3 regions of the Streptomyces sp. NPDC046925 genome follow, and region 3 is predicted to be linked to each of the others. Evidence: riboswitches for the same ligand, from Rfam matches in the RefSeq annotation. Region 3 holds a riboswitch; each other region holds the start of a gene.
The links. A riboswitch is a leader RNA that binds a small molecule or an ion and turns the genes downstream of it on or off. The one in region 3 is predicted to bind thiamine pyrophosphate.

Region 1: it holds a riboswitch for thiamine pyrophosphate, as region 3 does, so the genes downstream of both, ABZ906_RS36060 (thiamine ABC transporter substrate-binding protein) here and thiO (glycine oxidase ThiO) in region 3, are expected to answer to the same signal.
Region 2: it holds a riboswitch for thiamine pyrophosphate, as region 3 does, so the genes downstream of both, thiC (phosphomethylpyrimidine synthase ThiC) here and thiO (glycine oxidase ThiO) in region 3, are expected to answer to the same signal.

Annotation. Positions count from the first base shown of each region.
Region 1 covers NZ_JBEYWZ010000012.1:179,540-186,825, reverse strand. Annotated here, with positions in the region: gene ABZ906_RS36075 (maleylpyruvate isomerase family mycothiol-dependent enzyme) at 1-285, opposite strand, end outside; gene ABZ906_RS36070 (ABC transporter ATP-binding protein) at 350-1,393, opposite strand; gene ABZ906_RS36065 (iron ABC transporter permease) at 1,393-3,078, opposite strand; gene ABZ906_RS36060 (thiamine ABC transporter substrate-binding protein) at 3,054-4,139, opposite strand; TPP riboswitch at 4,242-4,358, opposite strand; gene rlmN (23S rRNA (adenine(2503)-C(2))-methyltransferase RlmN) at 4,398-5,504, opposite strand; gene ABZ906_RS36050 (hypothetical protein) at 5,651-6,049, shown strand; gene ABZ906_RS36045 (DUF6233 domain-containing protein) at 6,119-6,451, shown strand; gene ABZ906_RS36040 (endonuclease/exonuclease/phosphatase family protein) at 6,482-7,286, opposite strand, start outside.
Region 2 covers NZ_JBEYWZ010000005.1:453,709-460,994, reverse strand. Annotated here, with positions in the region: gene ABZ906_RS23585 (metallophosphoesterase) at 1-224, shown strand, start outside; gene ABZ906_RS23580 (hypothetical protein) at 407-1,282, shown strand; gene thiC (phosphomethylpyrimidine synthase ThiC) at 1,384-3,165, opposite strand; TPP riboswitch at 3,158-3,313, opposite strand; gene ABZ906_RS23570 (YibE/F family protein) at 3,385-4,854, shown strand; gene ABZ906_RS23565 (SsgA family sporulation/cell division regulator) at 4,912-5,349, opposite strand; gene ABZ906_RS23560 (IclR family transcriptional regulator C-terminal domain-containing protein) at 5,453-6,166, opposite strand; gene ABZ906_RS23555 (DUF5326 family protein) at 6,529-6,750, opposite strand; gene ABZ906_RS23550 (cupin domain-containing protein) at 6,926-7,243, opposite strand.
Region 3 covers NZ_JBEYWZ010000003.1:402,427-409,712, forward strand. Annotated here, with positions in the region: gene metF (methylenetetrahydrofolate reductase [NAD(P)H]) at 1-124, opposite strand, end outside; gene thiE (thiamine phosphate synthase) at 214-873, opposite strand; gene ABZ906_RS15050 (Rv2175c family DNA-binding protein) at 959-1,324, opposite strand; gene ABZ906_RS15055 (FAD-dependent oxidoreductase) at 1,389-2,555, opposite strand; TPP riboswitch at 2,738-2,851, shown strand; gene thiO (glycine oxidase ThiO) at 2,849-4,039, shown strand; gene thiS (sulfur carrier protein ThiS) at 4,036-4,254, shown strand; gene ABZ906_RS15070 (thiazole synthase) at 4,261-5,055, shown strand; gene pknB (Stk1 family PASTA domain-containing Ser/Thr kinase) at 5,146-7,113, shown strand; gene ABZ906_RS15080 (deoxyribonuclease IV) at 7,204-7,286, shown strand, end outside.

The sequences.
Region 1 (7,286 bases), on a different contig from region 3:
CAGCCACGCGTCGAGCGCGGCGGGATCATCCCCCTCGGGCCCCTGGATGCCGGGCACGTCCTCCTCCGGTATGTCCCCCGTGGCCCGAGTGGCGACCAGCCGCTCCGCCCACCGCACGGCACCGCCCGTATGCCGGGCGAGGTACCCCAGCGTCCACTCGGGGCAGGTAGGCACGGTGGCCGAAAGATCGGCCCCGGCCAGGGTGGCCCGCAGCTGCCCCAACTGCTCGGCGATTTCGGCACAGTAGCGGTCGTACTCCAAGGAACCCGAACCCAAAGACGTCATGACGCGCACCCTAGGTCGACCACAACCCCTGGTCACCCGAGTTTCCGCGCCGCGCGGGACCATCTCATCGGCCCAGCACCACGACGTCCCCCGCATCGAACGCGACACCCACGCTCTCCCCCACGCCCGGAGCGTCCCGCAACGCACAGGCCGCCTCAAGCCGAGGCCCGCCCCGCGGCTCCAGATGGACGGCGACATGGGTGCCCCGGAAGGTGCGCGCCGTCACCACGCACGGCACCCCCTCGTCAGCGGGCACGAGCCGCACCCCGGCCGGCCGCACCAGCAACCGGCACGGCCCGTCCTGCGCGCCGTCCGGCACCGGAACCTTGCCCCAGACGGTGTCCGCCACCTCACCGACGACCGTCGCGTCGACGACGTTGTCGAAGCCCAGGAACCGCGCCACGAACTCGTCCGCGGGATGCCGCCAGACATCGAGCGGCGTACCGGACTGGGCGATCCGCCCGTCCCGCATCACCACGACCCGGTCCGCGAGCGCGAACGCCTCGCCCTGGTCGTGCGTGACCGCAAGCACGGTCGTACCCAACTCGTCGAACAGCTCACGGAGTTCGACGACAAGGCGCTCCCGCAGCGACCGGTCGAGCTGCCCGAGCGGCTCGTCGAGCATGAGCAGCCGCGGTCGTGGCGCGAGGGCACGCGCGAGTGCGACCCGCTGCTGCTCCCCGCCCGAGAGTGAGGCGACGGCCCGGCGCTGCGCCCCCGGCAGACCCACCAGGTCGAGCAACTCGGCCACCCGGTCGGCCTGTTCGCCCCGCGACACCCCGTGCATACGCAGCCCGAACGCGACATTGCCCGCCACGTCACGCTGCGGGAAGAGCTGATGGTCCTGGAACATCAGGCCGACCCCGCGCTTGTGCGCGGGCACACCCCGCTGATCACGGCCGTCGAGCAGCACCTGCCCGGCGTCGAGTTCCTGGAGCCCGGCGACCGCGCGCAGCAGGGTCGACTTGCCGCTGCCGCTGGGCCCGAGCACGCACACGATCTCGTGCCGCGCGACCTCGAGGCCGACCCCGTCCAGGACGGCCCGCGCCCCGAACCGCACGGTCGCGTCTGCCAGCGTCAGCAGCCCCGCACCCGTGTCCGCGCCCATCAGAACTCCCCGGTCGTGCGGTCGGTACGGAGCCGTTCGAGCAGCAGCAGGGACACCGCGCACACCACCATCAAGATCGTCGAAAGGGCCATCGCCTGGCCGTAGTTGAGCTCGCCCGCCCGCCCGAGGAGCCGTGCCACGGCGACGGGAAGCGTCGGGTTGTCCGGCCGCGCGATGAACACGGTCGCGCCGAACTCACCGAGCGACACGGCGAAGGCGAACCCGGCGGCGATGAGCAGCGCCCGCCGCACCATCGGCAGGTCGACCTCCCGCCACGCCCGCAGCGGCGACGCCCCGAGCACGGCCGCCGCCTCGCGCAGGCGTCCGTCCACCGCGCGCAGGACGGGCAGCATGGTGCGTACGACGAAGGGCACGCCCACCAAGGCCTGCGCGAGCGGCACCAGAATCCAGGTGGAGCGCAGGTCGAGCGGCGGCTTGTCCAGCGTGATCAGGAAGCCGAAGCCGACCGTCACCGCGGAGACGCCGAGCGGCAGCATCAGGAGCGCGTCGAAACCGCGCACCAGGCGACCGGCCTTCCGGGTGAGCGCCGCCGCCGCGAGCCCGCCGATCACCAGGGCGATGGCGGTGGCGGCGAGCGCGTACTGGAGCGAGTTCCAGACCGCTTCGATCGGCGGGACGAGGAAGGCTCCGCCCTCCGCCGACGTCAGCTCCCTGTAGTAGGTGAAGCCGTACCCGCCCGGGCCGCTCAGCGATCGCTCGATCAGCACTCCGAGCGGCAGCAGTATCAGTACGGCGATCGTGGCCATGACCCCGCCGAGGAGCGTCCACTGCCCCGCGCCCCTCGGTCGCCGCGCGACCGTGGCGGCGTCGACGAGCTTCAGCGCGGTCTCCCGTCTGCGCACGGTCCACGCGTGCACGGCGAGGATCAGGCCGACCGCCGCGAACTGCACGATCGTCAGGACGGCGGCCGTCGACAGGTCGAGGAGCTGGGCGGTCTGCCGGTAGATCTCGACTTCGAGGGTCGAGTACGCGGGTCCGCCGAGGATCTGTACGACGCCGAAGGAGGTGAACGTGAACAGGAAGACCATGAGGGACGCCGCGGCGACGGCGGGGCCGAGCGCGGGCAGCGTCACCGTCCGCCAGGCCGTCCACCGCGAGGCGCCGAGCATCCGGGCGGCCTCCTCCTGGCGCGGGTCGAGCTGAGCCCAGAGCCCGCCGACCGTCCGTACGACGACGGCGTAGTTGAAGAAGACGTGCGCGAGCAGGATCGCCCACACCGTGGTGTCGAGCCGCACGCCCCACATCTCGTCGAGCAGCCCGCCACGGCCGAGCAGCGCGAGGAACGCGGTGCCGACGACGACCGTCGGCAGCACGAACGGCACCGTGACGACCGCCCGCAGCACCTGCTTGCCCCTGAACTCGAAGCGCGCGAAGACGTACGCGCCGGGGAGCGCGATGAGCAGCGTGAGCGCGGTCGACGCGAGCGCCTGCCAGGTGGTGAACCACAGCACGTGCCGGACGTCGGACTGCGCCACGACGTCCGCGATCCGCCCGAACTGCCACTGGCCGCCCACCTTCAGGCCGCGCGCGACGATCGCGGCGACCGGGTAGGCGAAGAAGAGCGCGAAGAACGCGACGGGCACGGCCATGAGACCGAGCCGCGCCGCGCTCCCGCGCGAGAGCCCCTTACGGGGTCTGCTTACTTCAGTACGAGCGAGGTCCACGACTTGACCCACTGCTCGCGATTGTCGGCGATCTTCTTCGGAGCCATGGTCTGCGGATCGTCGACCTTCACCCCGTGCTCGGTGAACAGCTCGGGCAGCTCGGTGTTCTTCCGTACCGGGTTCACGAACATGTTCAGCGGCATGTCCTGCTGGAACTCGGCGCCGATCAGGAAGTCGAGCAGCGCCTTGCCGCCCTTCTCGTTCTTGGCGTTGCTGAGCAGACCCGCGTACTCGACCTGCCGGAAGCAGGTGCCGGTCGCGACGCCGGTCGGCGCCTCCTTGGGCTGCGGCTTGGCGTAGAGCACCTCGACGGGCGGGGACGAGGCGTAGGAGACGACGAGCGGGCGGTCGCCCTTGGCCTTCTTGCCACCGGCGGATCCGGAGAACTCTTCGTTGTAGGCCTGCTCCCAGCCGTCGACGACCTTGACGCCGTTGGCCTTGAGCTTCTTCCAGTAGCCCTGCCAGCCGTCGTCGCCGTACTGGGCGGCGGTGCCGAGGAGGAAGCCGAGGCCGGGCGAGGAGGTCGCGGCGTTCTCGGTCACGAGCAGGTTCTTGTAGGCGGGCTTGGCCAGGTCGGCGAAGGTCTTCGGCGGCGCGAGCTTCTTGTCGGCGAAGTACTTCTTGTCGTAGTTGACGCAAATGTCGCCGCTGTCGACGGGCGTGACGCGATGCTTGCCCTGATCGACGCGGAACTGCGAAAGGATCTGGTCCGAGCCCTTGGCCTCGTACGACTGGAAGAGGCCGTTGTCGAGCGCGCGCGAGAGCAGGGTGTTGTCGACGCCGAAGAAGACGTCGCCCTGGGGGTTGTCCTTCGACAGGATCGCCTTGTTCACGGCGGCTCCGGCGTCGCCGTCCTTGAGGACGTTGACCTTGTACCCGGAGCTCTTCTCGAACGCCTTCAGTACGTCCTTGGAGACGTTGAAGGAGTCATGGCTGACGAGCGTGACGCTCTTGGAGTCCGTCTCGCCGCCACTGCCCGACGAGCCGCCGCAGGCGGTGAGCGCGACGGCTCCGAGGCCGACCGCGACCGCGATGGCAGTGCTCTTCTTGATGCTGCTCACTGAGTTCAACTGAGTTCAATCCTCCTGGAGTGACCAGGAAGAGACGCGGCCCTGCCCGCGGACCAGGCCGGATCGGACCGGTTCGCGGGCAGGGCGCAACAGCTTGAGTGGTGTCCGAACTTCCTACCCGGAATGACCCGGGCAAGGTTCAGAGGGTCTGCGGCCAACCTGTCCTTGGTGCCGCACTCTCAGCGCTGTGGCGCTCCCCTGTCGGAATATGAAGATGTGTTCCGGCTGTGCAGTTGTGTTCAAGCCAGACTAACGCTCCGACGCGGCAAGCTGACCGCATGCCCCGTCGATCTCCTGACCTCGGGTGTCACGAACCGTGACGGGCACCCCGTGAGCGGCGATGGCGTCCACGAAGGCCTTTTCGTCCTCCGGCCGCGATGCCGTCCACTTCGAGCCCGGCGTCGGGTTCAGCGGGATCAGGTTCACGTGCACGGGCTTGTTCCTGAGCAGCCGCCCGAGCCGGTCACCGCGCCAGGCGTGGTCGTTGATGTCCCGGATCAGCGCGTACTCGATGGAGAGGCGGCGCCCGGACTTGGCCGCGTACGCCCAGCCCGCGTCGAGGACCTCACGCACGTTCCACCGCGTGTTGACGGGTACGAGGGTGTCGCGGAGCTCGTCGTCCGGCGCGTGCAGCGAGATGGCGAGCCGGCACTTGAAGCCCTCGTCGGCGAACCGGTGGATGGCGGGCACGAGCCCGACGGTCGAGACGGTGATGCCGCGCTGGGAGAGCCCCACGCCGTCCGGCTCGGGGTCGGTCAGCCTGCGGATGGCTCCGGTGACCCGGTTGTAGTTGGCGAGCGGCTCGCCCATCCCCATGAAGACGATGTTGGAGAGCCGGGCGGGCCCACCGGGAATCTCCCCGTCCCGGAGCGCGCGCATCCCATCAACAATCTGGTGCACGATCTCGGCGGTCGACAGATTCCGGTCGAGACCGGCCTGCCCCGTCGCACAGAACGGGCAGTTCATCCCGCACCCGGCCTGCGACGAGATGCACATCGTCACGCGGTCGGGATAGCGCATGAGCACGGACTCGACGAGCGTCCCGTCGAACAACCGCCACAGCGTCTTGCGCGTGGTGTCGTCGTCACAGCTGATGTGCCGCACCACGGACATCAGCTCGGGAAGCAGCGCCTCCTGCAGCTTCCCGCGCGACCCGGCGGGGATGTCGGTCCACTGCTCCGGGTCGTGCGCGTACCGCGCGAAGTAGTGCTGCGAGAGCTGCTTGGCGCGAAACGGTTTCTCGCCGACGGCGGCGACGGCTTCCTTGCGCTCGGCGGGCGTGAGGTCGGCGAGATGCCGCGGCGGCTTCTTGGCTCCACGGGGCGCGACAAAGGTAAGTTCTCCGGGTACAGGCATGGTCCATCCAGTGTCGCAGACATCCGGACCCTGACCGGGTCACCGCCTGCGGGTGAGGTCGTCGTGCGTTCTCGACGCCCGGCCCAGCGATCGCCCCCCTTGGAATTTCTATCGAAATAGATGACATGCCCGCTTAAGATCTGCGGATGCTCCTGAAGTGGACGGGTCTCGTCGCGCTGACTGCCTTCGTCGCCGCCGTGGTCAGCCTGGCCTGGGGGATAGCCGGGCTGATGGATGGCCCGCCCTGCCCGAACAGCCGCGGGTGCCCGGCCGTTCCGGACGCCGGCAGGCGCATGGCCGCAACGTTCATCGGCGGCTTCGCGCTCGCCCCCGGTTTTATGTACGCGGTTCGCAAGGAGGACTGGCACCCCCTTGTGGGACTACCGATCGGGGGCGTCATCGGTGCGGCCGTGATGCTGTCGACGGGGCAGACGCTCAGTTTCTGGCTGGTGGCTGCGCTGCTGATCGCGGCCACCAGCGGCACCGCGATCGGGCTGCGGATCGCGATCCGGTCCCTCACCGTGCAGCCGGCGCCTGTCGATTGACCGCGGGGCACGCAGCCACCCCCTCACCTTCTTCGAAGCCTCGCAGGCCAGCCCCTTAGACTCGAACATGTGAGCGACCTCCCGCCTGACCTGCCGCGTCTTCGCACCCTGCGGACCTGGCATGCCATGTGGGTTCAGCGGCTGGACGAGGCGATCGGGGTCGCCGAGCGGCGGGAGGCCGAGCGGGTTCGTGGTGAGCGGGCCCGGCCGCCCGTCCCCGAGTGGCTGGTCGAGCAGGGGCTCGACGGGCGCGCCCCGGTGTACGTGCACGTCGGCGGCTGCCACATGGCGGGCAAGCGGTCCCGCGGCGTCAGCAGGGACCAGGCGCGCCAAGCGCTGTACGAGCAGATCGACGCGTGCCCGCACTGCCGTCCCGACACCGAGCTCGGCGTACTGGAGTGAGCCACGAGGAGTGAGGCCACGAGGAGTGAGCTACGCCGGTCCCAGGTCGGCGTGCACCAAGTCGTGGTCCGAGTACTCGGTCAGGTGCACGCCATGCTCCAGCGAGACGAAGCCGCGCAGAAAGACGTAGTCGAACTTGCTCTGCCAGTCGGTGGTCGTCTCGCAGTCGCCGCTGCCCGTGGCCGAAGGGCCGCAGTCGGGGTCGGCGTCCGCGGCCAGGCCCCACATCCCGGTGAGCTCGGGGCTCTCCGGCACCGCGTTGAAGTCACCGAGCACGATCGTGCGGTCGTGCCGGGCGACCGCCTTCGCCAGTACGCCTGCCTGTTCCGTCCGGACCTCCGCCTGCTGCCGCTGGGCCAGGTGCGTGTTGAAGACCCGGACGGGGCGGCCGTCCACCGTGGTGGTGACCTCCATGTACCCCCGGTCCTCGGATCCGCCGTCGGGGTACTCCACGCTCACGCGGTCCTTCATCGGCGCCGCCGAGAGAATCGCCTGCCCGAAGCCGCCGGGATTCCACGGCAGTCCCCCGCAGCGGCTCCAACTGTGCAGCACCGACCCGTACTCGACGTGGTAGTCGAGCCCGTACAGGTACTGGAGATAGTCCCGGATCCTCTCCACGTCCCGCACGCACGCCTCCTGCAGCCCGACGACCTGGGGCGCGTACGAGGCGATGTCCGCGGCCCGGCCTGCGTTGCTCCCGGATTCGTTGCAGGGATTGCAGATGTTCCACGTCATGACGCGGTTCGGCACGAAGTCATCGGGGGCGCCGGCCGGCAGCGGCTTGGCGACGCGGGTTCCGTCCGGCGCGCTGGGGCCGACGAGCGCCATGCAGGCC
Region 2 (7,286 bases), on a different contig from region 3:
CCGTACGCGAACTCCTCGACATGTACGGCGGCCACCGCATCGTGCATGGCCACAGCCCCATCCCGTATCTGCTCGGCGATGTCGGCTCGGAGGATGACTCCGACGGCGGCGGTCCCGTAATCGAGGGCCCGCACATCTACGCAGGCGGACTGGCCATCGCCATGGACGGCGGCGTGACCATGGCCGGAAAACTGCTGGTCTGCCAACTGCCCCTGGATAACTGAGCGTTCGCTGGGCAGGCGCTCCTCTACACGATCACGCGGGCCAGGGGGCCCAATTCTGGAAACCCCCTGTCACCGCGTGCCGTCACGGCTCTACCATCGGCTTATCCGTAGCAGGCTCCCCTCCGTTTCTGCCCGACGGCTCGCAGCCATGCGAGCTCCCAAGCCCTACGGAGCATCGGGGGATGCACATGAACAGCGCTCCACAACTGCTCAATGAGGACCGCCCCGAGTACGAGCGGATCCTCGATGAGGCGCTGCGCACCGCACCGAACCGTCCTGATCTAGCCGCACTGGGCGAGCGGCTCAATCCGGAGCAGCTGCGCACCATGGCGCTGAACGCCACTGCGCTGATCACTGCCGCCGCAACGACCGAGTACACGCACTACGTGAAGGTCCGCGAAGAACTGCGCGAAGGCGGATCTGCCGCATCACCGATCCGTGAGCGGAGCACCGAGGGCACGGCGGAAGCCGGTTCCGGCGGGCTCGGCATCGCCACGACGATGGGGGAGGTCACCGTTCAGGCTTCGGGGGCCGGAGCCGTCGCCGTCGTCGCGGTGCTCGCGCCCCTTCTCGCCGGGGCGGCCGCCGCGATCTTCCTGCTCGTCGGCTACATCCTGAAGATGCTCACCCCCGAGCCCGCCTTCGCGGACACCCTGCTCACCGCGGGATGGCTGTTCGGCGCGCTCACCGCGGGCGGCATCCTGGTCGCCGCGGTCGGTCTGCTCCTGACCGCGCTGCGCAATGGCTCCACCTCGCTCCAGGCCGGTTCGTACGGCGATCAGAACGAGGAGGTGGTCCGCGCCAGGGAAGCCTGGGGCAAGGCACTCCTGGAGCGCGGCGTCCTGCCGTTCCTGCGGGAGGCGCTCGCGGATCCGGGAGCGGCTCACGCGGCCCGCACACCGGCCGGGGATCCGCACAGCCGGATGCCTCACCTCGGCTATCACAGGCCGGGGTTCAGCAGCCCGGGCGGCGGGCAGACGACGGGAGCGCGCCCGAGCTACTCGAGCCCGGACTTCTCGAGCCCGGACTTCGGCGGTCCCGAACACAAGCCGGAGTAGTACCGAAGTGGTACGCGACGCGGCTTCGGGCGGGCGGCGATGACCGTCCGCCCGAAGCGCCGTGCCGTAACGCATTGCCATAACGCGGTGCCGTACGCCGCTCAGTCGGCGATCGGCAGGTACACGCGGTTTCCGGCTGCCGCGAACTCCTTGGACTTCTGGTCCATGCCCGCCGCGATCTCCTCCTGCGTGCCGCCGTGCTCACGCCGGATGTCGTGCGAGATCTTCATGCTGCAGAACTTCGGCCCGCACATCGAGCAGAAGTGCGCCGTCTTCGCGGGCTCCGCCGGCAGCGTCTCGTCATGGAACTCCCGTGCCGTGACCGGGTCGAGGGCCAGGTTGAACTGGTCCTCCCAGCGGAATTCGAAGCGCGCGTCCGAGAGCGCGTCGTCCCAGTCCTGCGCGCCCGGATGCCCCTTGGCGAGATCCGCCGCGTGGGCAGCGATCTTGTACGTGATGACGCCGGTCTTCACGTCGTCGCGGTTGGGCAGGCCCAGGTGCTCCTTGGGCGTGACGTAGCAGAGCATGGCCGTGCCCCACCAGCCGATCATCGCGGCGCCGATGCCGGAGGTGATGTGGTCGTACGCGGGCGCGATGTCGGTGGTCAGCGGGCCGAGCGTGTAGAACGGCGCCTCCTCGCAGATCTCCTGCTGAAGGTCGATGTTCTCCTTGATCTTGTGCATCGGGACGTGGCCCGGGCCCTCGATCATCGTCTGTACATTGTGACGCTTGGCGATCGTGTTGAGTTCCCCGAGAGTGCGCAACTCGGCGAACTGCGCCTCGTCGTTGGCGTCCGCGATCGAACCGGGGCGCAGGCCGTCGCCGAGCGAGTACGTCACGTCGTACGACGCGAGGATCTCGCAGAGCTCCTCGAAGTTCTCGTAGAGGAAGCTCTCCTTGTGGTGCGCGAGGCACCATGCGGCCATGATCGAGCCGCCGCGCGAGACGATGCCCGTCTTGCGGTTGGCGGTGAGCGGGACGTACGGAAGGCGCACGCCCGCGTGCACCGTCATGTAGTCCACGCCCTGCTCGGCCTGCTCGATGACCGTGTCCTTGTAGATCTCCCAGGTCAGCGCCTCGGCCTGGCCGTCGACCTTCTCCAGGGCCTGGTAGAGCGGCACGGTGCCGATGGGGACGGGGGAGTTGCGCAGGACCCACTCGCGGGTGGTGTGGATGTTGCGCCCGGTGGAGAGGTCCATGACCGTGTCGGCGCCCCACTTGGTCGCCCAGGTCATCTTGTCCACCTCCTCCTCGATGGAGGAGGTCACCGCGGAGTTCCCGATGTTGGCGTTCACCTTCACCAGGAACTTCTTGCCGATGATCATCGGCTCGATCTCCGGGTGGTTGACGTTGGCGGGGATGACCGCGCGGCCCGCGGCGACCTCCGCGCGCACGACCTCGGGATCGAGGTTCTCGCGGATCCCGATGAACTCCATCTCGGGTGTGATCTCGCCGCGGCGGGCGTACGCGAGCTGCGTCACCGCCTGGCCTCCGCGGCCCCTGCGCGGCTGGCGCGGGCGGCCGGGGAAGACCGCGTCGAGGTTCTTCAGGCCGCCGCGCGGCGAGGTGTGCTTGATGCCGTCGTCCTCGGGGCGGGGCGGACGGCCCGTGTACTCCTCGGTGTCGCCGCGGGCGATGATCCAGTTTTCGCGGAGGGGTGCCAGGCCCCTGCGGACGTCGGTGTCGATGGACTCGTCGGTGTACGGACCCGAAGTGTCGTACAGGGTCACGGCCTTGCCGTTGGTGAGGTGCACCTGCCGGACCGGCACCCGCAGATCGGGGCGCGAGCCCTCGACATACGCCTTGTGCCATCCGATGGACTTCCCGACCTCGATGCTCTGGTTCTGCGTCGAGGCAGGCGTGCGTGCGTCCGATGTGGTCATGAGACCTACTCCCTACGCCGGCATTACCCGGTAACAGGTTCGGCGGTCGACGCAGCGGATTCCGTACGGATCGTGCACTTTTCGTGCCGCTTCGTACGGAGTTCAGCGCCCTCTCAGCCCGGTGCTCCGAGCTCCCGCGTTTGCAAAGGTGGCTCCACGCTAGCGTCATATCGGGCGCGCTGAACAGAGGGCCCTCTCCGTTCTTGCGATGATCGGGCAGTGACCACCACAGAGCCGCCGTCCCAGCCGCCCGTCCCGAACACGCCTCCGGACCCGCATGGGCACTCCCACAGCCACGGTCCGGCGGCGCCCGTCTCCAAGCATCTGCGCAAGGTCATCGCGGCCGTGCTGATTCCTTTCGCCACGGCGGTCGTCGTGGGGCTCGCGGTGTTCTGGCCGGGTGGCGCACCGGACCATGAGCGCACCGGAGTCGGCTTCGACCGCCAGACCCAGTCGGCCGACGTGACGAAGGTGCAGGAGCTCCCCTGCAAGGACGTCAACGCCTCCCAGACGCCGCCCAACGGCGACACCTCCACCGCGGAGGGGCAGTCCGCGGAATCCCGCTCGAAGGGCGTCTGCAAGAAGGCGACGATCGAGGTGACGAGCGGCAAGGACACGGGCCGCACGTTCACCGAGATCGTCCAGCCCGACTCACCGCGGCAGTTGCGCCAGGGACAGGAGGTGGTGGTCGCCTACGAACCCACGGCTCCCGAGGAACTGCAGTACTCGGTCACCGACGTGAACCGGAAGTTCCCCATGGCGCTGCTCGCCGGGATCTTCGCGCTCGCCGTCGTCGTGGTGGGACGGATGCGCGGCGTCATGGCCCTGGTCGCCCTGGCTTTGAGCTTCCTGGTCCTCACGTTCTTCATCCTGCCCGCGATCCTCCAGGGCTCGAACCCGCTGGTCGTGGCGGTGATCGGGGCCAGCGCCATCATGCTGATCGCGCTCTATCTGTGCCACGGCCTCACGGCCCGTACGTCGGTCGCCGTACTCGGCACCCTGATCTCCCTGCTCCTCATCGGGCTGCTCGGCTCGCTCTTCATCGGCTGGGCGTCCCTGAGCGGCAACACGGACGACAACACCGGCCTGATCCACGGCCTGTACCCGTCCATCGACATGAGCGGTCTGCTGCTCGCGGGGGTCATCATCGGCTCGCTCGGCGTGCTCGACGACGTGACGGTGACCCAGACGTCCGCCGTCTGGGAACTGCACCAGGCCAACCCCACGATGGGCTGGCGCCGGCTGTACGGCGCGGCCATCCGCATCGGCCGCGATCACATCGCCTCGGTCGTCAACACCCTCGTCCTGGCCTACGCGGGCGCGGCGCTGCCCCTCCTGCTGCTCTTCTCGATCGCGCAGAGCAGCGTGGGCACGGTGGCCAACAGCGAGCTGGTGGCCGAGGAGATCGTGCGCACGCTGGTCGGTTCGATCGGCCTGGTCGCTTCGGTGCCGGTCACGACCGCGCTCGCGGCCCTGGTGGTCTCCGCGGACCGGACGGGAAGCGGCGCGGGTCGGTCGGAAGGCGGCGCGATCCGGGCAGGAAGCGGTGCGGGTCGACCGGGAAGCGGTGCGGGTCGACCGGGAAGCGGTGCGGGTCGGCCGGGAAGCGGCGCGGGCCGGACGGGAAACGGCGCCGCCCCTGCTCCCAAGCAGACCCGTGGCGGAAAGGGCCGGCGTCGCAAGGCCTGAGCCCCCGATGCCACAAAATGCCCCAATCTGCCGTACGGCTTCACCCGGCTCCCGGCGTCAACCCGCGCTCTGCTCCTCGGCGAGGATCCGGTCCAGCGCTTCGTCCAGATGCGTCTCGAAGTCCGCGAGCGCCCGCTCCTGCCCGAGCGGCACCAACTTGTCCGTACGGTCCAGGAAGGCGAGCAGCGGCGGGATCCCCACCCGGAACAGCGCCTGGTCCGCACCGACCTGAAGCCTGATGTGCACCTCGTCGAGCAGTTCGGGATCGGTGGGCGCGATGTGCACATCCCCCTCACCGCACGCCTCGCCCATCCCGTCGACCAGCAGCTCACGGCCGAAGGCCCAGGTCACGGGTGCGTCGCCGGGGAGGTGGAAGGTGAACCGGACGGCGTACGGATCGCCGGCCTCGTAACGCAGCTCCACCGGGATGCGAAACGACAACTCCTCTGAGACGAGGAAGCTCATCATGACCTCTGCCTGGACCGACTCTCGCATCGCCCGCCTACCCCGTCGCTGAAGCTCGACTGGCCAGGAACCAACTCCCTGACACTCTTGGCATCTTGCTTAACGTACACATCAGATCACAAGGAGTGAGTTTTCAGATGCTGATAGAGAAAGCCAGTGTCCCCAACAACTTGCCGATCTCGTCTTGCAGGCGCTCGGCTGCGGGCAGTAGTCGATCTTCCTGATAGGAGGGAACGGAGATCGCCATGGTCGCCGCAGTGTTACCCGCTGTGATCGGAATCGCCGCGCAGACCGTCCCCAACGCGTACTCCTGCCGCTCCATCACCGGCCTCATCCGGCCCATCGCGCCCAGGCGGCGCAGGAAACTTCTGTTGTCACGGACCGAGTACGGAGTGATCGACTGCACCGGGTAACGGGAGAGGTGGTCCTGCCGCTGCTCGTCGTCGAGTTGGGCGAGCAGACACTGCCCGATCGCATGGGCGTGTCCCGTCTCGCGGAAGTCGGCCCATTCCTCCACGGCCGGATTCCCGGGCGTGTCCGCGACGCCCACCACCTCGATCTCGCCCTCGCGGTAGAGAGCGAAGTACACCGGCACCCCGATGACGTCACGCCAGTGCTCCAGGGCCTCCACGATCATGCCGCGACGATTCTGCTGCGCCCCGCTCGCGCTCAGCCGCTCGGCTGCCTCGCCGAGCACGAACACGCCCTTGTCCCGGCTCAGATAGCCCTCGTGCGTCAGCGTGCGCAGCAGGTGATACGCCGTGGGGAGCGCCAGCCCGGCCTCCCGCGCCAACTGTTTGGCGGGTGCCCCCTCCTGGTGCTCGGACGCGGCCTCGAGGAGCCGCATCGCCCGCTGTACGGAGCCAATGAGAGTGGGCGGGCCGGAGGTTGAGACCGCGACCGCCGACGACGCCCCGTACGGGGTGTCGTTGGGTGGGGTGCCGCTTGCAGGGGCGGTGCCTGTGGAGTCGGCGGAGTCGGCGGTGTCTGCGGAGGCGGCGATGCCGGCGGGTGTGGCGTCAACCGTGGCCAAGGTTCACTCCCGAAGCGCGTGGGGGTTCCGCCCGTGCCCGGGTATACACGGGTGGGAGCGCAGAGCGCCCGTGCGGGGGCTCACCCCGCTCCGGTTTCCGGACTCTAACCGTTGGTCACCGGCCTAAGGCGCCGCACCTGGAAACTTCCCCCACCCGAGCGAACCGTTCCGGGCAATCACCAATCGCTGCGGGAAGAGGTGGAGCCGGATATGAACTTCCGTACGACGTAGATGAGTCCACCCACCAGGGCGACGAAAAGCAGCGCCTTGAACAACAGGCCGACCACGAATCCCACGACGGTCGCTATCAGACCGCCGAACACGACCAGGGCGATGACCGGCACCGCGATCCACTTCACCCACCACGGCAATCCCGAGAAGATTTCCTGCGCTGCCATCGTCCTTACCTCTCTCCCACACCTGTCCTGCTTCTTGTATTCGATGCTAGGGCGGCGAAGAGCCCTGTGGGGGCTTCGCGTCCCTTGTCCTCCCCTGATCCTCCCCCTAGGGAACCCCGAGGTCGCAGCCCCGATAAGTCAGCCCTCAGGAGGGGAGCAGGGCTTCGAAAGGGGGTCAGCCCTCAGGCGGTGAGAAGACGACGAGCACCCGCAGGTCCTCGCTGATGTGGTGGAACTTGTGGGCCACCCCGGCCGGCACGTAGACGACACTGCCGCGGGCGACCTGGGTGGTCTCCATGCCGACCGTGATCGACGCCCGGCCGCTGACGACCATGTAGACCTCGTCCTGCTGGTGGGGCTGCTGCGGATCGGTGTCCCCGGCATCGAGCGCGTACAGCCCGACCGACATGTTCCGCTCGCGCAGAAACTGCAGATACGCGCCGTCGTTCGCGGCGCGCTCCGTCTCCAGTTCATCCAGCCGGAATGCCTTCATCGTCCTCGTACGCCCCTTGCCCCACCTAGCGGGCCGACCGCTC
Region 3 (7,286 bases):
TCCGCTCGCCCTTCGGGGTTTTCGGCGCCGAGAACTCGAAGGAGTACGTCGTCTCGCCGGTCGCGAGCATGTCACGCACGGTGCGTGCGCGATCTGATCTGGTGGAAGGTGTGCCTAGGGCCATACGGGCAGGTTAGCGACGGGCCACCGCTACCGGCCAATCCCCGTCCACCCTGCGGACAGCCTCCGCGAAGGTTGGCCGAAGATCGACGATCAGGCCGTACGCAGCCGCTTTGCGAAGTCGGCCGCCGCGGCCGCCGGATCGTCCGCCTCGGTGATGGCCCGCACGACGACGACGCGGCGGGCGCCCGCTTCGAGCACCTCGTCGAGATTGCCGGCGTCGATGCCGCCGATGGCGAACCAGGGGCGGTCAGTGCCGAGGGAATCGAGAGAAGCCGCGTACCGGACGAGGTCGAGTCCGGGGGCGTACCGGCCCGGCTTGGTGGGGGTGGGCCAGCAGGGGCCCGTGCAGAAGTAGTCCACGCCGTCCTGCGTCGCCGCGGTGGCGGCCTCGGCTTCGGCGTGCGTGGACCGGCCGATGAGTACGTCGTCGCCGAGGATGCGGCGGGCCGCGGGCACGGGCAGGTCGCCCTGGCCCAGGTGCAGCACGTCGGCGCCGATGGCGTGCGCGACGTCCGCGCGGTCGTTCACCGCGAGGAGCTTGCCGTGCCTGCGGGCGGCGTCGGCGAAGACCTGGAGGTGTTCGAGCTCCTCGGCCGCCTCCATGCCCTTGTCCCGCAGCTGCACGATGTCGACGCCGCCGCCGAGGACGGCGTCCAGGAACTCGGGGAGGTCTCCCTGGCGCTTGCGGGCGTCCACACACAGGTAGAGGCGGGCGTCGGCGAGCTGCTCGCGGGCAGGCTTGGTGGCCATGTGTGGGTCCCCCCGGTCGTCGGCGGCCTACGGGCCGTGTGCCCCGGAGGACACACGGCCCGTACGCAACGGTTTTCCGTGTCGGTCAGACGGCGAGCGCCTGTGCGCGGCGCTTCACCTCCGTCCCGCGATTCTCGCTCAGGGCCTGCGCGGGGGTGCCGGGCAGGGTCGGGTCGGGAGTGAAGAGCCACTCCAGCATCTCTTCGTCGGTGAAGCCGTCGTCCCTCAGGAGCGTCAAGGTGCCGGTGAGGCCCTTGACGATCTTCTCGCCGTCGATGAAGGCGGCCGGCACCGCGAGCGCGCGGTTCTCACCACGGCGTACGGCGATCAGCTGGCCCTCCTTGACCAGCTGGCGCACACGCGTCACCTCGACGTCCAGCATTTCTGCGATGTCGGGAAGGTGCAGCCACTCGGGGACGAGAGCATCGGTCTTTGCGTCAATCTCGGTCACGGGGACAAGCCTAGCTCCGGGCACCGACAGCGGCCGGGCAGCCGCCCCCTCGGATACGCAAGCCCTACGGCAGCACGGCCTTCTTCAGCGGTACCGCGGGGTCCGCCACCAGGCCGGGATCGAGGCGTGCGCCCGCCTCGATCAGCTTGCGGCCCTGCGCCAGGTCCCTGGGGCGGCCCACCGCGAGAACGGCCGCAAGGGCGCCCCCGCGCAGCCAGCACACGCTCCAGGCCGCGCCCGACGGATCGCCGCGCCACACCAGCTCGTCGTCGGCGGTGTGATGACCGGCGAACTGGACGAAGCGGCCGAACTGCTCGGACCAGAAGTACGGCACGGGGTCGTACGCCGACGGTGTCTCGCCGATGATGTTCGCCGCCACCGTGCGCGGGCCCTGCAGGGCGTTGTCCCAGTGGTGGACGAGAAGGCGCTCGCCATACCTTCCCGAAGGGAAGGAGGAGCAGTCGCCGACCGCGTACACATCGGGTTCCGACGTCCGCAGGTGGTCGTCGGCGACGATCTCGCGGTGGGCGCCCAGGGTGATGCCGGAGTCCGCGAGCCAGTCCGTGGCGGGGCGTGCGCCGATGCCGACGACGACCGCGTCCGCGGGCAGCCGGGTGCCGTCGGCGAGCAGGACGCTGCCGGGCTCGACGCGGTCCACGCGCGCGTGGACGCGCAGTTCGGCCCCGGAGTCGGCGTACCAGGACGTCATCGGCGCCGCGACCTCCTCGGGCAGGGCCCCCGCGAGCGGCCGCCCGGCGGCTTCGACGACGGTGACCGAGCAGCCGGCCTCACGCGCGGCGGTCGCGAACTCGGCGCCGATCCAGCCCGCGCCGACGACGACGATGCGGTGCTGCCCGGCGAGCACGGGCCGCAGCCGCTCGGCGTCGTCGAGGGTGCGCAGCAGATGGACGCCCGGCACTCCGGACGTACCGGGCAGCAGGACCGGCTCGGCGCCGGTGGCGATGACCAGGGTGTCGTAGGGCACCGGGCCCGAGGCGGTGTCCAGCGCGTGGTCCGCCGGGCGCATACCCGTGACCCGGTGGCCCAGGCTCAGCTCGATGCCCAGGGCCTCGAAGTCGATGTCGAAGGCGGAGCCCTCCGCCTTGCCGAGCAGCACGGCCTTGGACAGCGGCGGCCTGTCGTACGGCTGGTGGGGTTCCGCGCCGATCAGGGTGACCGCACCGGCGAATCCCTGCTCGCGCAGGGCCACGGCGGTCTGCACCCCGGCCATCCCCGCGCCGACGATGACCACGCGCCGTTCGTCCTGCCTCTGCTGCTCGCTCACCCGATCACTGTAGGACGGTGGGGCGGAAGCATCTCAGGGCCCGGCGAGGAGATCTCTGACACAACGTCACGGTCCGTGAGCGCACAGCCGCCCTACTGCGCCGGGGCGCCAAAGGCTAAGGTTGCCGTGCAGACACTCGCGGGAGCCCGGACGCACCGGGCTGAGAGGGAGGCTGGAACGGCCTCCGACCGTACGAACCTGATCCGGGTCATGCCGGCGAAGGGAGGGGCTGGACGCCCATGCATTCACCCACAGCACCCCAAAAGACGACCGACGTCCTGGTCGTGGGGGGCGGCATCATCGGCCTGGTCACGGCCTGGCGGGCGGCCCAGCTCGGCATGTCCGCCGCGGTCGTCGACCCCGAACCGGGCGGCGGCGCGGCGCAGGTAGCCGCGGGCATGCTGGCCGCCGTCACCGAGCTGCACTACGGGGAGCAGACGCTCCTCGGCCTCAATCTGGCCTCCGCGCAGCGCTATCCGGAGTTCGCGGCCGAGCTCGCCGAGGCGAGCGGCCGGGATCTGGGCTACCGCGCGTGCGGCACGCTCGCCGTCGCGCTCGACTCGGACGACCGCGCCCACCTGCGTGAGCTGCACGCCCTCCAGGAGCGCTCCGGGCTCACGTCGGAGTGGCTGAGCGGGCGCGAGTGCCGCCGCCTGGAGCCGATGCTCGCGCCCGGCGTGCGGGGCGGCCTGCGCGTCGACGGCGATCACCAGGTCGACCCGCGCAGGCTCGCCGCCGCACTCCTGGTGGCCTGCGAGCGGGCGGGCGTGGTCTTCCACCGCGTGTGGGCGGAGCGCCTTGCGGTCGCGGCGGACCGGGCCACCGGAGTCGTCCTCGCCGACGGCACCGCCCTGGAGGCCGGTCAGACCGTGCTCGCCGGGGGCAGTCTCAGCGGGCGTCTGGCCGGGGTCCCCGAGGGCGTCCTGCCGTCCGTGCGCCCCGTGAAGGGGCAGGTGCTGCGGCTGGCCGTGCCGCAGCGGTACGCGCCGTTCCTGAGCCGCACCGTGCGCGCCGTCGTGCGCGGCAGCAGCGTCTACCTGGTGCCCCGCGAGAACGGCGAACTCGTCGTGGGCGCGACCACCGAGGAGCTCGGCTGGGACACGACGGTCACCGCGGGCGGCGTGTACGAGCTGCTCCGGGACGCCCACGAACTCGTACCGGGCATCACGGAACTGCCGCTGACCGAGACCCGCGCGGGCCTGCGCCCCGGCTCCCCCGACAACGCGCCGATGCTGGGCCCGACCGCGCTCCCCGGCCTCCAGCTGGCCACCGGCCACTACCGCAACGGCGTGCTTCTGACGCCCGTCACCGGCGACGTGATGGCGCACGCCCTGACCACCGGTGAACTGCCCGACGAGGCGCGGGGATTCACCCCGCTGCGCTTCGCCGACGCCTCCCTCACGCAGCGCTTCATGGAGCAGCCCGCATGACTCTCCCAGCCGTTACAGCCGTCTCCGTCAACGGAGAAGCACGCGATGTGGCCGCGGGCACCACGCTCGAAGCCCTCGTGGCCACCCTCACCGCGGCCCCCTCCGGGGTCGCCGCCGCCCTCAACGAAACGGTCGTACCGCGCACGCGGTGGGCCGCAACGCCGCTCGCCGACGGGGACCGCGTCGAGGTCCTCACCGCCGTCCAAGGAGGCTGAACCGACATGGCAGACGACCCCTTCGTCATCGGCGGGCTCACCCTTTCCTCGCGCCTGATCATGGGTACGGGCGGTGCGCCGAGCCTGGACATCCTCGAACGCTCCCTCGTCGCCTCCGGCACGGAGCTGACGACGGTCGCGATGCGCCGCCTGGATCCCGGCGTGCAGGGCTCCGTGCTCTCCGTCCTCGACCGGCTCGGCATCCGCGTCCTGCCGAACACGGCGGGCTGCTTCACCGCGGGCGAGGCGGTCCTGACCGCCCGGCTCGCACGGGAGGCGCTCGGCACCGATCTGGTGAAGCTCGAGGTCATCGCGGACGAGCGCACGCTGCTCCCCGACCCGATCGAGCTCATCGACGCCGCGGAGACCCTGGTCGACGACGGTTTCACGGTCCTGCCGTACACGAACGACGATCCGGTGCTCGCCCGGAAGCTGGAGGACGCGGGCTGTGCGGCGATCATGCCGCTCGGCTCCCCCATCGGCTCCGGGCTCGGCATCCGCAACCCGCACAACTTCCAGCTGATCGTCGAGCGCGCGGGCGTGCCGGTGATCCTGGACGCGGGGGCGGGCACGGCGTCCGACGCGGCGCTCGCGATGGAGCTGGGGTGCGCGGGTGTGATGCTCGCCTCCGCCGTTACACGGGCGCAGGAGCCGGTCCTCATGGCCGAGGCCATGCGGCACGGCGTCGAGGCGGGGCGGCTCGCGCACCGGGCCGGGCGGATTCCCCGGAGGCACTTCGCCGAGGCTTCTTCGCCCGTGGAGGGGATGGCCCGGCTCGATCCGGAGCGGCCCGCCTTCTGATCTCCGGCGCCTGTCACAGCTCGGCTGCAGTCGGGGCCCGGGCCTCCCCGGGCGGGCATCGGTGTCAGCGGTGGCTCGTAGAATCCCCCCGTGGACACGACCCTTCAGGACCCGCTCGTCGGGCAGGTGCTCGACGGCCGCTATCGCGTGGACGGGCGGATCGCGGTCGGCGGGATGGCCACGGTCTACCGGGCCGTGGACACCCGCCTCGACCGCGTGCTCGCGCTCAAGGTGATGCACCCGACGCTGGCCGCCGACGTCTCGTTCGTCGACCGCTTCATCCGCGAGGCGAAGTCGATCGCCCGGCTCTCCCACCCGAACGTGGTGGGGGTGTACGACCAGGGCGCCGACGGGGCGTACGTCTATCTGGCGATGGAGTACGTGGCCGGGTGCACCCTGCGTGACGTGCTCCGCGAGCGCGGCGCCCTCCAGCCGCGCGCGGCCCTCGACATCCTGGAGCCGGTCCTCGCCGCGCTCGGCGCCGCGCACCGCGCGGGGTTCGTGCACCGCGACATGAAGCCGGAGAACGTCCTCATAGGGGACGACGGCCGGGTGAAGGTCGCCGACTTCGGTCTCGTGCGGGCCGTGGACACCGTCACGAACACGACCGGCACGATCCTGGGCACCGTCTCCTATCTCGCCCCCGAGCAGATAGAGCACGGCACGGCCGACACGCGCGTGGACGTGTACGCCAGCGGTGTCGTGCTCTACGAAATGCTGACCGGCGCCAAGCCGCACTCCGGTGAGTCGCCCGCCCAGGTGCTCTACCAGCACCTCCACGAGGACGTGCCGCCCCCGTCGGCGGCCGTCCCCGGCCTGCCCGTCGAACTCGACGACCTGGTGGCCTCCGCCACCGCCCGCAACCCCGAGGTCCGCCCGCACGACGCGGTGGCGCTCCTGGGGCAGGCCAGGCAGGCACGGGCCGCGCTCTCCGTGGAACAGCTGGACGCGGTGCCTCCGCAGGCCCTCACGGCGGACCACGACCCGCACGACAACTCCGAAGACCGTACGAACGTGATCCCGCGCGCGGGACGCGCCGTACAGCTGCCGCTCCCCGCGGACGGCGGTCAGGACGAGCCGAGCCGTCAGGACGCGCTCAACCGCACGAGCATCCTGGCCACGCCGCCCCCCGAGCCGCCCGCCGCCCCCGGCCGCAGAGGGCGCCCCAACCCGCGCCGCGGGGTCCTGGCGATCGTCGCGGCCGTCCTGCTCGCCCTCGGCATCGGCGCGGGCGTCTGGTACATCAACTCCGGCCAGTTCACGAAGGTCCCGCCGCTCCTCGCGAAGAGCGAGTCGGCGGCCAAGAAGCGCCTGGACGAGACCGGGCTCGACGTCGGGGACATCAAGCGCGCCTACAGCGACACGGACAAGCGGGGCACAGTCATGGCCACCGACCCCAAGGCGGGCGAGCGCATCCGTGACAACGGCAGCGTGACGCTGACGATCTCCAGGGGCCCGGAGATCGTGAAGGTCCCCGACCTCGAGGGCCGCCCCTTGTCCGAGGCAAGGAACAAGCTCAAGGACGCCGGGCTCGCCCCCGGAATGACGAAGAAGGCATTCAGCGACGAGGTCCGCAAGGGCTCCGTGATCAGCACGGACCCGGAGACGGGCACCAAGCGCAAGGCGGGCTCCGCCATCACGCTCGTCGTCAGCAAGGGCCGCGAGGTCGAGGTCCCCGACGTGACCGGTGACTCCCGGGAAGACGCCACCTCCGAGCTGGAGGAGGCAGGTCTCAAAGTCAAGATCAAGACCGAGCGGGTTCACTCCGAGGAGGACAAGGGCACTGTCGTCGACCAGTCCCCCCGGGAGGGCGAGAAGCGGCTCGCCGAGGGTGACACGGTCACGCTGACGCTCTCCAAGGGCCCCGAGATGATCGAGGTCCCGGACGTCGAGGGCATGAGCGTGGACGACGCCACACAGGAGCTGGAGGACGCGGGCTTCCAGGTCGACGAGGACCGCGGTCTGCTCGGCATCTTCGGCGACAAGGTGGAGAGCCAGTCCGTGGAGGGCGGCGACCGGGCGCCCAAGGGCTCGGAGATCACCATCACCATCCGCTAGTCACCGGCCGGGGGCCCGAGGACGTACGACTCGGGCCCTTGCCGGGATCCGCCGACGAGGCGCCCCCGCGCGCGTGCCATCCTGGAGCGGGTGAGCAGCAACGACTCCCCCAGCGTCCCGTCCCGCAATCCCGTCGGCGGCCATGTCCCCGTGGCCGGCGGACTCGCCTCCGT